2 regions of the Paenibacillus sp. FSL R7-0048 genome follow, and region 2 is predicted to be linked to the other one. Evidence: riboswitches for the same ligand, from Rfam matches in the RefSeq annotation. Region 2 holds a riboswitch; the other holds the start of a gene.
What was found. A riboswitch is a leader RNA that binds a small molecule or an ion and turns the genes downstream of it on or off. The one in region 2 is predicted to bind S-adenosylmethionine.
Positions count from the first base shown of each region.

Region 1: another riboswitch for S-adenosylmethionine. It lies ahead of NSQ91_RS26825 (methionine ABC transporter ATP-binding protein); the one in region 2 lies ahead of metA (homoserine O-acetyltransferase MetA).

Region 1 covers NZ_JBBORF010000001.1:6,053,842-6,061,743, reverse strand. The annotation lists gene NSQ91_RS26845 (putative polysaccharide biosynthesis protein) at 1-13, shown strand, start outside; gene NSQ91_RS26840 (thioredoxin family protein) at 92-436, shown strand; gene NSQ91_RS26835 (COX15/CtaA family protein) at 530-1,522, shown strand; gene NSQ91_RS26830 (Cthe_2314 family HEPN domain-containing protein) at 1,678-2,412, shown strand; SAM riboswitch class I at 2,515-2,650, shown strand; gene NSQ91_RS26825 (methionine ABC transporter ATP-binding protein) at 2,753-3,769, shown strand; gene NSQ91_RS26820 (methionine ABC transporter permease) at 3,799-4,428, shown strand; gene NSQ91_RS26815 (MetQ/NlpA family ABC transporter substrate-binding protein) at 4,486-5,352, shown strand; gene NSQ91_RS26810 (NifU family protein) at 5,511-5,759, opposite strand; gene NSQ91_RS26805 (YuzB family protein) at 5,841-6,095, shown strand; gene NSQ91_RS26800 (NAD(P)/FAD-dependent oxidoreductase) at 6,506-7,567, opposite strand; gene mqnE (aminofutalosine synthase MqnE) at 7,619-7,902, opposite strand, start outside.
Region 2 covers NZ_JBBORF010000001.1:1,970,169-1,978,070, forward strand. The annotation lists gene NSQ91_RS08385 (RluA family pseudouridine synthase) at 1-307, shown strand, start outside; gene NSQ91_RS08390 (arsenate reductase family protein) at 501-866, shown strand; gene NSQ91_RS08395 (5'-3' exonuclease) at 927-1,826, shown strand; gene NSQ91_RS08400 (ROK family protein) at 1,990-2,871, shown strand; gene NSQ91_RS08405 (HRDC domain-containing protein) at 3,082-4,098, shown strand; gene corA (magnesium/cobalt transporter CorA) at 4,185-5,120, opposite strand; SAM riboswitch class I at 5,517-5,646, shown strand; gene metA (homoserine O-acetyltransferase MetA) at 5,762-6,682, shown strand; gene NSQ91_RS08420 (PLP-dependent transferase) at 6,719-7,891, shown strand.

The DNA of each region.
Region 1 (7,902 bases), 4.1 Mb from region 2:
TATGAGAGAATAGGTTTGACTTCTACACTGCATTTTGCTTCACTTAAAGAGTAGAAAATAGACAGATATTGAAGAAGGGACTGAGTAAATCATGGACAAAATTAGTTCTCCTGCTGAATTTCAGGTAGCCATTCAATCACCTCGATTAACAGTGGCCATCTTCAAGGCTGACTGGTGCTCGGATTGCAAATTTATCGATCCTTTTATCCCAGAGGTAGAGCAGTCTTATGCAGACCGCCTTACACTGGTTGAGGTAGATGTTGATGCCGTGGGCGATGTTAGTCAAGAACAAAATATTATGGGTATTCCAAGCTTCGTCGCATATTCGGATGGACGGGAATTGGTTAGATTCGTTAATAAATTGCGCAAATCCCGTGAAGAGATTGAGAATTTCCTTGATAAAGCGGTCCAAGTGCATCAAAGCCTTCAAAAGTAATTCCTAAGGAACCACCGCTTTCGCCTGTTTGTGCAAAAGCGGTGGTTTTTTGAAATATAAGTCTGGCTGCTTCTTCATTACTAAAAACTGCGGGTGATATTTTTGACGACAAATCAGTTGAAATGGCTTAGTTATCTTACTTGCCTTATCATGTTCCTCGCTGTACTCGGAGGAGCGGTAGTGACGAAGACTGGATCGGGCTTGGAATGCGGAAATGAATGGCCGCTCTGTCATGGAAAATTAATTCCGGCTTATACTATAGGCTCGATGATTGAATACACCCATCGCTTGTTTAGCGGTTTGGCAGGGTTATTCTCACTTGCCTCGATGTTTGCTTTTTGGCGTTATGCTCGTACGCGGCGCGATTTGCTGGGATATGCATTTATGACCTTAGTATTCGTCATCGTTCAAGGTGGTATGGGAGCGCTTGCAGTAATTAAATCCCAATCCGCTGCTGTAATGGCGTTGCATATGGGTTTTTCTTTGATCGCCTTTTCAAGCGCTATGATGTTGGCTCTTGGAACCAAGAGATGGCATGAAGCGCGCGAGTATGATCATAAGCTGGAGGCTCAAAAGAAGCCCGTAAGTAAGGCTTTTCGCAATTTAACCTGTTTTACTGCCATCTATTCTTATATTGTCGTGTATATTGGAGCCTTTGTAAGTCATACGGATTCACAAGGCGGGTGTTCGGGTTGGCCGCTTTGTAATGGAGAATGGGTTCCGGAGCTTTCCGGAGGTGTAGGTGTTGTTTTTACGCATCGGATTGCGGCTTTAATCTTATTCATGCTTACTGCGCTGCTTGGGCATTTAGCATTTTGGAAACATAAGGATTATCCAGAGCTTAGAGCGCTGGGTGTAGCTGCAGTGCTGTTATGCTTGATGCAGGTATTTAGTGGGGCGGCTGTGGTTTACACTCTAGATAATGAAAGGCTGTACATATTTGCCGCTTTGGCTCATATTTTACTGATTGCCAGTTTGTTTGGTGTCTTATGTTATATGAGTGTAAGAGTCTGGCAGCTAAATCGCGCGAGTAGTGTCGTGTCTGGAAAAAATGTAACGAGCCCAATGATTCCACCGCCTTGGTAGAACATTCCCTCCGTGGATAGAGGTGCTTCACCCGCGGAATAATAAAGTGGAAATCGGTATATCGTGGAGCTGATTGGCCGATGCTTACGTCGCGAGTTTTGTACGAAGCAGTCCATGGAAGCAGACGCTGAACAAAACTTTAGGAGGACTGGGATATGCTGCGGGTATTACTTGGAGAGCCGCCTCGAAAGAACAGCGGTGTGTTGGCTGATGCGATGGAGAATATGGCCACTTTTGCAGCATTGCTGCGCAAGGAAATGAGTGCCCATGAGGATAATGACCATGAATACCGCAAGCTGGAGATTTGGACACGTGGGCTGATTTCCTCTCTGGATGAACTGGAGCAAAGTTGGTTCGCGGCCGCTTTTTACCGGAAATTAGTGATTGCGGGTTATATGGATGATATGACACCGGTGGAACAGGGCGATTATGCACGTTATGTTTATTTTTATAAAGATGGCTTTATCCGGGTTTTCTCTCTTCTGGACAAGCTTGGGACGGTACTGAATCATTTTTATGATCTCAAAACATCCAAATTAAAAACGCACTTTTCTTACTTTACAGTGCTGCGTCAGCTTCAATTATTGAATGTGCATCCTGCATTAGCGGATCAACTGGAAGAGATTAAGAACTCCTACCGCGATCCATTGGAGAATTTACGCAAGCGCAGAAATGCTGAAATTCATTATATGAATTCCGAAATGCAGGATGATTTGTGGCAGCGGCACCAAGGTCTGCATGACAAAATTCAGCTCGAGGATCTGGATAGCCATCTTGAGGATTTAAAACAATCGCTCGAAATGAACTGTAAGACATTAATCGCGGCATTCAGCTACAGCAATGAACAGCTGCGTAAGGAAATAAGCAAGGCAAAGAGCATAAAATCGTAATTGTTCAATATATTTCCTTTTGACAAAAATAGATAAACTCACTATACTTATGCTTGCATTAAAGTATGTACGATTTCAGAAAAAATATAATTTCATAACTTTATCTTATCGAGAGCGGCGGAGGGATAGGCCCGATGAAGCCCGGCAACCGATTTGTATCCAGCGCGGGAAGCGTTGTACAAATGTCATGGTGCTAATTCCTACAATGGCGCAGGTTGCGGTCGTTGGCAGATGAGAAGGCATTGTCTTAATAAACCCACAGAGCCTCTTGCGATCTGCATCGATCGTTGGAGGTTTTTTTGTATAGAATAAGTGAAGTATAAAGGGGGGGCGACGAGAGTTGATTAATCTAAAAGGGATAACAAAGGTTTATGGAAAAGGGAGTAATGCGGCAACAGCACTTTCTGGATTGAATCTGTCCATCGAGAAAGGTGAAATATTCGGAGTCATCGGCCACTCTGGAGCCGGGAAAAGTACATTGATTCGTTGCATTAATCTGTTGGAACGTCCGACAGAAGGAGAGGTCTGGGTAGACGGTGTTGAGCTAACCAGTCTTAACCAAGGTCAGCTGCAGGAACAGCGGCGCAAGATTGGGATGATTTTTCAACATTTCAATTTGTTGTCTTCGGCGACCGTATACGATAATATTGCCTTTCCACTGCGCCTTGCAGGTACATCTAGAACAGCTATTGATACAAAAGTGAAAGACTTGCTCGCTTTAGTTGGGCTCGAAGAACATAAAGGTAAGTATCCTTCTCAGTTATCTGGAGGACAAAAGCAGCGGGTCGGCATCGCCCGGGCACTAGCCAGTGACCCTGATGTACTGCTGTGTGACGAGGCCACTTCTGCGCTTGATCCCCAGACAACGGACTCCATTCTTAAGCTGCTGCTCGATATTAATAAAAGATTCCATTTGACCATTGTGCTGATCACACATGAAATGCATGTAATCCAGAGCATCTGCGACCGTGTCGCGGTCATTCATGGTGGTGGGATTGTTGAGCAAGGCAAAGTTACAGAGGTATTTCTCAAGCCGCAGCATGAGGTTACACGCGATTTCATCCGCAGTGAGACACAGAATGAAGGACCTCTTCGAGTGGCGCTTGATGCTGCTGCCGGGGATAACTCTCAAGCTGTCAAAATTACTTTTTTCGGAGAAAAAACTTACGGCTCGGCACTATCCGATGTCGTGCGTGATACGGGTGTAAGCTTTGCAATCTTACATGGTACCATTTCAACGATTAAAGATGTGCCTTATGGACAGATGATTGTGCGGTTCGAAGGGCCAGCTGAGGCGATTGCTGTAACGATCTCCAGGCTAATTGCTCAAGGCCTTGATGTGGAGGTGATTTCGTAATGAATTTTGCAGATCTAAATTGGCAAGAAATGGTGGATGCTACGGTTGCTACTATAAAAATGATATTTTTTTCCGGATTGTTCACAATTATTCTTGGTTTGCCACTCGGAATTCTATTGTATTTATGGGGGAAATCGAATAGTATAGTAATCAGAGTAACTTACTCGGTCTTATCATTACTTGTAAATATTCTACGTTCCGTACCCTTTATCATTTTGATGGTGGCTCTAATTCCTTTCAGCAAAGCCGTTGTTGGAACCTCCATTGGTGTACTCGGTACGATTCCACCTCTGGTGATTGGTGCAGCTCCGTTTTTTGCCCGCTTGGTAGAGACGTCGTTAAGAGAGGTAGACCGCGGAGTCATCGAAGCCGCACAAGGTATGGGAGCATCGACGAACCAAATCGTTATGCGTGTGCTTTTGCCAGAAGCTCGTCCAGGCCTGCTCGCTGGAGTTACGATCACACTGGTTACACTGGTCTCCTATACAGCAATGGCTGGTATGGTTGGGGGCGGCGGATTAGGTGACTTGGCGATTCGTTACGGCTACCACCGCTATGAGACGGAGATTATGATTGTTTCTATAGTATTTATTGTCGTACTGGTGCAATTGCTACAAATGGCCGGTGACCGACTCGTAAAACATTACACACGGAAATAAGGTACATCCATATATATCCTTATTCAATACAAAATATAGATTAGAGGGGGATTTACAATGAAAAAAGTACTACTTACATTTTTTAGCCTGACACTGGTTGCGGTGCTTGCGGCTTGCGGTAACAACAATGCATCTAATAATGCTGGGAGCTCGGCTGCTACAACAGCACCAAACGCAGAAGCAACAAGTGAACCTACTAAAGATCCAGTGAAATTGGTTATTGGTGCCTCACCTGTTCCTCATGCTGAAATTTTGAAGGCTATTGCTCCATTGCTTGAAAAAGATGGAATTACACTTGAAATCAAAGAATTCACTGACTATATTCAACCTAACGTGCAGCTTGATGAGAAGGAGTTAGATGCTAACTTTTTCCAACACCAACCGTATCTGGATGACCAAAACAAAAATAATAAAACCGACCTGGTCTCTGTTGCATCCGTTCACGTTGAACCTTTTGGGGCTTATTCCAAAAAAATCAAATCGATCGATGAGTTGGCTGATGGTGCAAAAGTTGCCATTCCGAACGATGCTACTAACGGTGGCCGTGCACTAATCCTACTTGCAAAAAATGGTCTGATTACCTTGAAAGATGATACAAACATTGCTGCAACAAAAGCAGATATCACTGAAAACAAGAAAAATCTCGACATCATTGAGTTGGAAGCTGCTATGCTCCCACGTCAACTGGATGAGGTAGACCTTGCTTTGATCAACACGAACTTTGCACTAGACGCTGGTCTTGTGCCAACTAAAGATGCATTGTTCATCGAGGGTGTAGATTCCCCTTATGCTAACATTTTGGTAACCCGTCAAGACAATAAAGATTCCGAAGCCATCAAAAAGCTGGTTGCTGCCCTGAATTCTCCAGAAGCTAAAGCTTTCATCGAAGAAAAGTACGAAGGTGCGATCATTCCAGCGTTTTAAGGAATGAAGCTAAATTCGTCTATAGTCATAACAAGAACCCGCAGCCAAGTTGGCTTGCGGGTTTTATGTTCTAAGGTTGTGAGAGAATGTTAAATCCTCTATAATAAGAAAATCCCGATCTCCTTTACAGGAGAATCGGGAGGGTTATTGAACGGGATTTAGAATACTTGAACTACTTCTTCAACGCCTTCTACTTCTTCAAGGAGGGCGCGTTCAATCCCGGCTTTCAAGGTGATCGTGGAGCTTGGGCAGCTGCCGCAGGCACCCATAAGTTTCAACTTAACGATGCCGTCTTCCACATCGACCAGTTCTACGTCACCGCCATCGCGCTGCAGGAACGGACGAAGCTTATCCAGCACTTCTAGTACTTCATCATACATTTCGGTGCTTTGTGCATTCTCACTCATTTCTCAATCACTCCTTTCGTAAGTTCATTATAGTACAAAAAGTTAAAAAATAAAATGGTTAGGCGGAATAGGGAGATCATCATGAGACCAATTATTGAATTTTGTTCCAGCAACATGGGTCACGGAACAGACAAGCTAATGCATAAGCTGGAGGAAAATCCAGATTATGATGTTATTGAATACGGATGTCTGAACAATTGTGGAGAGTGTTATTTAATGCCTTTCGCCATGGTTGAAGGTGACATTATTGCAGCAGACACTGTTGCAGAGCTAGAAGAGAAAATTGAGGCCAAGATCAAAGAGCTTGAGGCTTGGTTTAATATAGATCTTGACTAAATTTCTCGAGAAAAAAAGAGGGAGCACTCCATAATCTAAATTATGGAGTGCTCCCTCTTTTTGGAACCTTACTTGAACAAAATCCACCAATTTGATCGATTAGGCAACATATTGGAGAGTGCAGGGGCTACCGTGAAGGTGCCACCGGACTCAGGCGACCTTATATTGAGTGTTTTCCTACATTTGGATTGCTATCGGACCCCATAGTCACTATTCACCTGAAAAACAGCATAAATGAACCTCATTATAAGCAATAACTTCACTGGAGTCCGAAACTCTCCTTCAAAGGCTGAAAATTTGCGAATAAGGTCATCTGAGTCCGAAGGGTATACGCACCAATAACGTAAGAAAGCTACTCTCGTGTTTATCTGAGAGTAGCTTCCTTTAATACTTATGAACCAATCATAGGCTTATCCTAAAGTGCGTTTCGACATCCAGAGCACTCCGCTCTTGAGGATGCGGGGAACCCGTCCTTTGACGGAGCGTTGTCCCATAAGTCCGAATCCTGCTTTTTTTCCTAGTGACCCTAAAGTACCCTTCAGGCGAATAGGATGAAGCTTAGGAGTCTCACCGCGCCAGGTCGCTTGGATAACCTGAGCTACCTGCTCACCCTGTGCTCCAGCGGCTTGTGCGCTTGGTGCGAATGGCAGACTGGCACAGTCACCAATCACATATACCTCCGGATAATCCGGTATACGATAATACTCATCCAGCATAATCCGTCCACCACGGTCCTTCGACACATTCAAATCTTGAACTACTTTTACAGGTTGAATCCCTGCGGTCCATACTGTCACATCTGAAAGGATTTCCTCGGTACCGTTAAAAATCGAATCCTTCTCTACATGAGATACAGAGATTCGTCCCAGCGTTTGCACCTGATGGTGATGAAACCATTCCTCTACGTACTGTGACAGCTTTGCCGGAAAGGCAGACAAAACACGTTCACCGCGATCCAGAATAGCGATGTTAAGGTCTGGACGGCTTTCCCGAAGCTCTGCGGCTAATTCAACACCGCTTAATCCTCCACCTACGATGTTTATCGTTCCGTAAGGCTTCACATCATTTAAACGGCGGTAGGTTTCCCGAGTACCAGCAAAGGTCTGGATGCTGCAGGTATATTGATCAGCACCAGGGATGTTGTGGTAATTGTCGGTACAGCCAAGAGCAATGGCTAGGAGATCATAAGATACAATCTCACCGGACTCCATACTGACTATTTTGCTCTCCAAATCAATGGAACTCACTTCACCGTACCGGACAGTAAGCCGGGGGTGAACCGGAAAATGAATGCGCAGGTGATAATCAGTTACGGTACCTGCGGCGAGCGCATAATATTCCGTTTTGATTCCTTGATAAGGCATTCGGTCAATTAAGATAATTTCAACATCATGAGGAAGATGATTATTGAGTAATTCTTGAATTAAGGCTAGGCCGCCGTAGCCACCGCCAAGAACGAGTATTGTTCTCATGCTGACCGAACTTCCTTTCCAATATGGGATAACAAATCTCAGGTAGTCTTCTTATTCGTATACCTTAACTTCATTATAGAAAGTGTCACGTTCGACAGGAATTCGTCCAGCACCTTTCACTAGCCAGATCAATTCGTCGCGAGTCAGACCTTCCGGTGTTAAGGCGCCAGCTGCGTGGCTGATACGTTCTTTTAGAATTGTGCCATGCACATCTGATGCACCGAAGTTCAGCGCGACTTGAGTAAGCTGAGGGCCAATGTTAATGAAGTACGCTTTGATGTGATCGAAATTGTCCAACATCAATCTGCTGATCGCAATGGTCTTCAGATCCTCAT
Region 2 (7,902 bases):
AAAGCTGGAGAGTGGGCGTACGCATCAGATTCGGGTCCATATGACCTCAATCGGCTGTCCGCTGATTGGGGACAGCATGTACCGTCATGAGCTGTACAATCTACCAGAATTGACTTCAACTCAAAGCGAGCAATTGGAGACCGTTGCAGCACTCGATGCTTCCATACCGCGTCAGGCGCTGCACGCAGTCCGTCTGACGTTCAAGCACCCGGTGCTTCTGCAAGAAATGATTTTCGAAGCCCCGTTGCCACCTGACATGGCAGCCTTAGAGAAAATATTGGAGCAAGGTCCGACAGTGGATTTGTGATAAAATTATGATTCAGGCGATGGTGTGGCGAAGGGGAAGATTGGAACTGTAGGAGCGATAGCGACCGCCTTTGTCTGCGGATTTCAAACGTGTTTAACGGTAAAATTGAAGAAATCTGTAGACAACAGCGGCCGAAAGTCCAAACATTCCCCATAGTTACGATATTATTAGCCGATTATTAAAGGAGCACAGCATGAGCAAATTAAAAGTATATCAATATCCCAAATGCAGCACCTGCCGCAGCGCAGTAAAATGGTTGCAGGGACAAGGTCATGAGCTGGAGCTTCAGCACATCGCAGAGCAGCCACCTACGGTGGACGAGCTGCGTGAGCTGCTCGCGAACAGCGGCCTTGAGCTGAAGAAGTTTTTTAATACAAGCGGTGAAGTATATAAATCATTAGGTCTGAAGGACAAGCTGCCCCAGCTTACGGAACAGGAGAAGTTAGAGCTGCTCTCAAGCCACGGGATGCTGATCAAACGCCCGATTGTCACCGATGGAGTTAAAGTTACGGTGGGATTCAAAGAAGACCAATATGCCGATACTTGGGCTAATGTTTAATATCAATACAACGATCAAGGGAGAGGTTTATAAGTGAGAACAGATACAACGGGCCGGGTAATGCTTGTAGATGGAATGGCTCTGCTGTTCCGGGCCTTTTATGCGACCTCTTATGGAGGATATATTCGCAAGACAAAGGAAGGTTTACCGACGAATGCGGTATATGGATTTTTGCAGTATTTTTTTGATGCAGTAAGTACGTTTGAGCCTTCTCATGTCGTATGCTGCTGGGATATGGGTAAAGGAACGTTCCGTACCGAGAAATATGATGGATATAAATCCAACCGGATCGAAGCTCCGCTGGAATTAATTCCGCAATTTGATCTAGTAAAAGAAGTAGTGGCTGAGCTAGGTGTGCCAAACATCGGTCTTGCCGGCTATGAAGCAGATGATTGCATTGGTACGCTAGCATCCTGTTACAGCGATAATTCTGAGGTTTACATTCTGACGGGTGACCATGATATGCTGCAGCTTATTGATGAGAATGTTAAGGTCGTCATTATGAAAAAAGGACGCTCCAACTATAAGGTTTATGACCTTGCAGAATTGCTTGAGGATAAAGGTCTAACCCCTAGACAGGTTATTGACCTGAAGGGCTTTATGGGCGATACAAGTGATAATTACCCTGGTGTAAAAGGGATTGGTGAGAAAACCGCGCTGAAGCTGTTAACGGAATACGGTACAGTTGAAGGTGTAATTGAGAATCTTCACTTGCTCCCTAAAGGTGTACGGTCCAAAATTGAAGCCGACCTTGATATGCTGCATCTATCAAGAGAGCTGGCTGAAATCCGTTGTGATGTGCCTGTGGTCTGTGAGCTGGCGGAAGCTTTATGGCAATTACAACGGGAAACAGCCGCGCGTAAATTTCAAGAACTGGAATTTGGCAGCCTGATGCATTTGATCGCTGAGGTGCAGGACGAACGGGGAATTGTACAGATTGAGTTAGGTGATCTGGGTTAAGGAGAGTCTCCCTTCATGCAAAAAAGCATGAAGGGAGTTTTATTATTGTGATAGCGCTTCATCCAACGTATAATAAGGGCTGTTGATTGTTTTATTTTATATTAATTTTTATTTTCAAACTGGATGGCGGATTATTGCTTAATGGAGAAGGGAGATAGTTGCTATGAAGTTATTGGGAGCGATTGAAGCAGGCGGAACGAAGTTTGTATGCGGAATTGGTTATGAGGACGGTACCATTCTGGACCGAGTTAGCTTTCCGACAACAACACCGGAAGAAACGATGGGACTCGTAATCGACTATTTTAATGGGAAGAATGTAGAAGCTTTTGGTATTGGATCGTTTGGACCGATTGATCCCGTGCTGGACAGCCCTACTTATGGTTACATAACAACGACACCAAAACCTCACTGGGGACAATATAATTTGGTAGGTACAATGGCTGAGCAATTTAACGTGCCAATCGGTTTTGATACGGATGTGAATGGTGCAGCGCTTGCGGAAAGTAAATGGGGAGCGGCTAAAGGTCTGGACAGCTGCCTTTATATTACGGTTGGGACAGGCATTGGAGCGGGAGCAGTAGTTGGAGGTCAGATGGTGCATGGATTGTCTCATCCTGAGATGGGACATATTCTAGTTCGCAGACATCCAGAGGACACGTTTGAGGGCTACTGCCCTTATCATGGCGATTGCCTTGAAGGGTTAGCCGCAGGTCCGGGGATTGGCAAACGCTGGGGACAACCAGCAGGCGAGCTACCTGTTGACCATCCAGCTTGGGATATGGAAGCTCATTATCTTGCACATGCACTTATGAATTACGTGTTGATTCTGTCTCCCGAAAAAATCGTAATGGGCGGTGGTGTCATGAAGCAAAGCCACTTGTTCCCGCTAATTTGTACCAAGCTGCAGGAGCTGCTGAAGGGTTATGTTCAGCATCCAGCGCTAAATACCGACATCGATAATTATGTTGTGCCACCGCAGCTTGGAGATAATGCAGGACTTGCAGGTGCGATTGGACTGGCAACTTTAGCTTTGGCAAGAAACTAGTATAAAAAGATATTGACTGTTAGGAAATATATGGTATTGTAGGATCTAACAGTATAGCATTTAATGAGGGAGCACCTCTTTCACGTTTATCGTGAGAGTGGTGCTTTTTTGCGTTTTCCGAGTCTGACAGTGTGGCATTCACATCAGCGAATAAGTAGCTCAGACCGGTAGGTATAGTGCTTGCTGAAGACTAGAAAGGCAGGGATGAATATGCAAATTGTATTTATGAATCGCTTATCCAGAATATCTGGGGTGGATCAAGAGGTGTTCGCTCAGCTATGGATTGGAGAGGAAGAAGGAGTGTGGAGTCTGGGCTGGCGTGATTTTTCAGGCGGTGAGGAAACACAGGAGCATTTGTGGTACGCGGGTGGTTCATGGAATGAAATGCTTTGTGTTTACAGGCATGAGCTGGCGGTGAAGATGGGGGATGGCTATCGGCCGTTGATTGATGGCGTATTTCATGAAGAAGACGGCCTTACCGGGCGTAATCAGGAGCAGCTAAGGCTGCAATATTACAGTGAATATAATGGGAACGAAGCTATATATGAGGAGTTATGTGCTTGGCGCCGCAGCCGAGCTTCTAGTGAACGGAAAGCCCCTTACATTCTTGCCAGCAATCGTTTGTTACGTTTGATAAGCACTTTCTTGCCGCATACACCAGAGGAGCTGCTGCAGATCCCTGGTGTAGGGGAAGGAAAGGTAGCCCAATATGGCACGGATTGGTTGGCTATAACCTCTACGGCTGCAAGGGAACATTCCTTTCCTTTGAATTGGGTACACCAAGAAATTGAGGAGGATTCTTTTGTATCCTGGCTCTATAAACAGAAAGAGGTCAAATATAAGAAACAGCTAGAAAGACTGCGATTACGGCGAATTCTGCTGCAAGGGATCGAGAATGGGTTAGGGTTAGAACAGCTTAAGGTGAACAGTGGAGTGAACCGTCGCGAACTGATTGAAGCGGTAGAGGAGCTGGAAAGAGAAGGTTATTGCGTGGAGAAACTGATCGAGGTAGAACTGAAAAATGTGCCGCAGAATGAGCAGGAGGCGATATGGAATGCCTATGCAGAGGTAGGAGATCTTTTTCTAAAGCCAGTGCTGCATAAGGTGTATGGGGAGGATTTTTCAGCAGCAGAAGGGCTGGATAGCTATTATGAACGTCTGCGGCTGATCCGCATTCGTTTCCGGCGGGAGCAAGCTCCTAAAGTGGGCATGGCGACCAGTTTCTAGTAGCTTTTTATCATATCAAAAAGACGAAGGCTTCCTTACACCATAGGGTTAAAGGGCCTTCGTCTTGCCTATTCGTCCGTTTATTTTCATAGCCATTCTTTCTTGCGGAATACATACAGCATCCCACAGCCTAACGTCAACATTAGACCTATAACGGCAAAATAACCGTATTTCGTATGCAATTCCGGCATATGATCAAAGTTCATCCCATAGATTCCGGTAATTACGGTCAAAGGCATGAATATCGTTGTAATCGCGGTAAATACTCTCATAATTTCATTGGCGCGGTTGGCGATACTGGATTGGTAGGCCTCACGTAAGTTGCCCATGAGATCGCGGTACGTCTCAAAGGTTTCGGATATTTTAACTGCATTTTCATAAATGTCGCTAAAGTATTTCTGCAGCTGATCATCAATCAGACGGAGGTCTTTTTTATTCAGGGTATTGATAACCTCTTTCTGTGGTCCCAGCATCTTCTTTAACCATAAGATCTCACTTCGCAGACCGATAATCTCACTCAGATGAGATTTCTTGGTATGCATTAGGATATCCTCTTCAAGCTTCTCAATCCGGGCTTCAATTCGGTCACCTACGGAGAAATAATTATCTACGACAAGGTCGATAAGCAGGTAAAGGAATTGGTCGGGTTCGCTAACCTCTTGTTCCCATAACATGGGCTTCAGGACGCGTAGCTCGTGAATCTTTTGTTTCGTTACAGTAATAATATAATGTCTGCCCAAGAATATATTGAGCGCCCGCAGGAAGATTTCCTCATCATCAAAGCGGATGCTGTTTACAACAATAAAGTAATGACTTTCGTATATTTCGATCTTTGGACGTTGATCCTCTTCACTAAGGCAATCCTCAACAGCGAGATCATGCAGGTTGAACAGGGGCTGAAGCAGCTCCAAATCCTCCACATCTGCATCAATCCAATAGAACCCTTCTGTTGGGGGTGTCAATGTTTCATCAATTTCATCAATAGGTGTAAAAACCCCTGCATTCACCAGCCGGATTTTCATCTGATTCCACTCCTTCTATCCCCGGGTCTTCACCAGGGACTGCTAATTAAGCACAGAGAAAAAATCAGCTTGGCCGGCGTTACAATCAATACAAGAGGCCGAATGACGATTCGAGGGCATGAAGAAGAACTGCTCCCGCCGCCGGCAAGCTGATGATTATCCTGTGTGGTTGCTCATTCTGTACACTTAATTGCGAGCTCGGGTCGCCTTCCATTCTTCTTCTCACCTCTTCTTTTCGTTCAGGTATGAAATACTTGTCTAGTATAACAACGGAGTATGCCTCTTTCAAGCAAATTTATTGTTACTTTGAGGCTACTTCAGCATTGTATGGACTTGACGAAAAGGAGGTTCATGATTTAAAGTAAATTTTAAAGAAATTTAATTGAATACAGCTAAATCTTATCAAGAGCAGGTGGAGGGACTAGCCCTATGAAACCCGGCAACCGGCGTGTGAACGCACGGTGCTAATTCTTGCGGAACTTTGCTGACGACTAAACCTCGTCCAAAAGTTTCTGGCAGATGAGAGAGGCGCATATGACTGTAGATATGACCTTTCTCGTTTTCCGAGAAAGGTCTTTTTATTGTTCAGAAAGCCGCGATGTGACATCATAACCTAAATACAGTTAAGGAGTGGAAAGACAATGCCAATTAAAATTCCCGACAGTTTACCAGCAAAAGAAATACTATCCGGTGAAAATATTTTTGTGATGGATGATAGTTTGGCTTTCCATCAGGATATCCGTCCACTAAGGATTGCTATTCTGAATCTCATGCCGACTAAAGAAACGACGGAGACTCAATTGCTGCGTTTAATAGGAAATTCACCGCTACAGGTTGACGTTACCTTGCTGCATCCACGCTCACATACTTCTAAGAATACTTCTGCTGAGCATTTGAGAAGCTTTTACAAAACTTTTGACGAGATCAGCCACCGCCGTTTGGATGGTCTTATTGTTACAGGAGCACCCGTAGAGCAAATGGAGTTTGAGGAAGTATCCTATTGGGAAGAGCTAAAAGAGATTTTTGAATGGAGCAAGGATAATGTGACCTCGACCATGCATATCTGTTGGGCGGCACAGGCAGGGTTGTATCATCATTTTGGTGTTCGTAAAGTGGCTTTGCCTGAAAAATGTTTTGGAGTATTCTCCCATACGATTAATCAAAATAACATTAAATTGCTGCGCGGCTTTGACGAGGTATTCCATGTACCGCATTCCCGTCATACCGATGTCTCCCGCGAAGATATTGAGAGCAATCCAGATCTGCAGATTCTGGCGGAATCCGAAGAAGCTGGTATGTATCTAGTAGCTACGACCGACGGCAAACAAATATTTGTGACCGGACATTCCGAATACGATCCATTATCCTTGAAATGGGAATATGATCGTGATTTGGAGAGGGGCATGGAGATGGCCTTGCCGAAACACTATTTCCCTAAAGATGATCCAGAACAAACACCTCCTGCAGTGTGGCGTGCACATGCCAACTTATTATTCTCTAATTGGCTCAATTACTATGTATATCAAGAGACACCTTACGATATCGACCCGATTGTTTATTAAGATCAGCGCTACATTACAATTTAGGAGGCATTTATCATGGACGACAAACTTAGGATTGAAAGCAGACTGGCACAAATAGGTTCACAAGAAGATCCGGCTACCGGAGCCATTAATTTTCCTATCTATAATGCTACGGCATTCCGTCACCCGAAGCTTGGGCAGAGCACAGGTTTCGATTATAGCCGTACCAAAAGTCCAACCCGTTCCGTACTAGAGAATGCGGCTGCGGAATTGGAGTCTGGTGATGCAGGTTTTGCCTGTAGTTCTGGGATGGCAGCTATTCAAACCATATTTACCCTGTTTGGGCAAGGCGATCACTTGATCGTTTCGCTGGATCTTTACGGCGGGACCTATCGTTTGTTGGAACGAATTATGTCCAAGTTTGGAATCACTGCTTCCTATGTAGACACGAATGATTTGGATGCGCTTGAGGCTTCACGTCTTCCAAATACGAAGGCGATATTTATTGAAACGCCAACGAATCCTTTGATGATGGTTACGGATATTGCAGCCGTTGCTACTTGGGCCCGTCATCATGGGCTGCTCACAATTGTAGACAATACACTGCTGACTCCATTTTTCCAGCGTCCTCTGGAATTAGGTGCAGACATTGTAGTCCATAGTGCTACCAAATATTTGGGCGGACACAATGATGTTCTTGCTGGTCTTATTGTATCTAAAGGGGCTGAATTATCCGCTGAAATAGCGATTCTACATAACTCTATTGGCGCTGTGCTTGGGCCAACAGACAGTTATCAGCTGATGAGAGGCATGAAGACACTGGCCCTGCGTATGGAACGGCACGAGAGTAATGCGCTAGCAATTGCCCGCTATCTACAAGAGCATCCGGCGATTGCGGAAGTGTTCCATCCAGGCCTGCCGGATCATCCGGGATATGAAATCCAGAATCGCCAGTCCTCGGGCAATACCGGAATTTTTTCTTTCAAATTAAAAGATGCCAGATACGTAGAACCTCTGCTTCGTCATATCCGGCTTATTGCCTTCGCGGAGAGCCTCGGCGGTGTTGAATCGCTAATGACCTATCCTGCAGTACAGACGCATGCGGATATTCCTGTGGAAATTCGGAATGCGGTGGGTGTAGATGATCGATTGCTGCGCTTCTCGGTCGGCATTGAACATGCGGAGGATCTAATTGCTGATCTTGGTCATGCTTTGGAGGCTGCGCGGGCGGAAATCGAAACGAAGTAAAAGTAACGGCA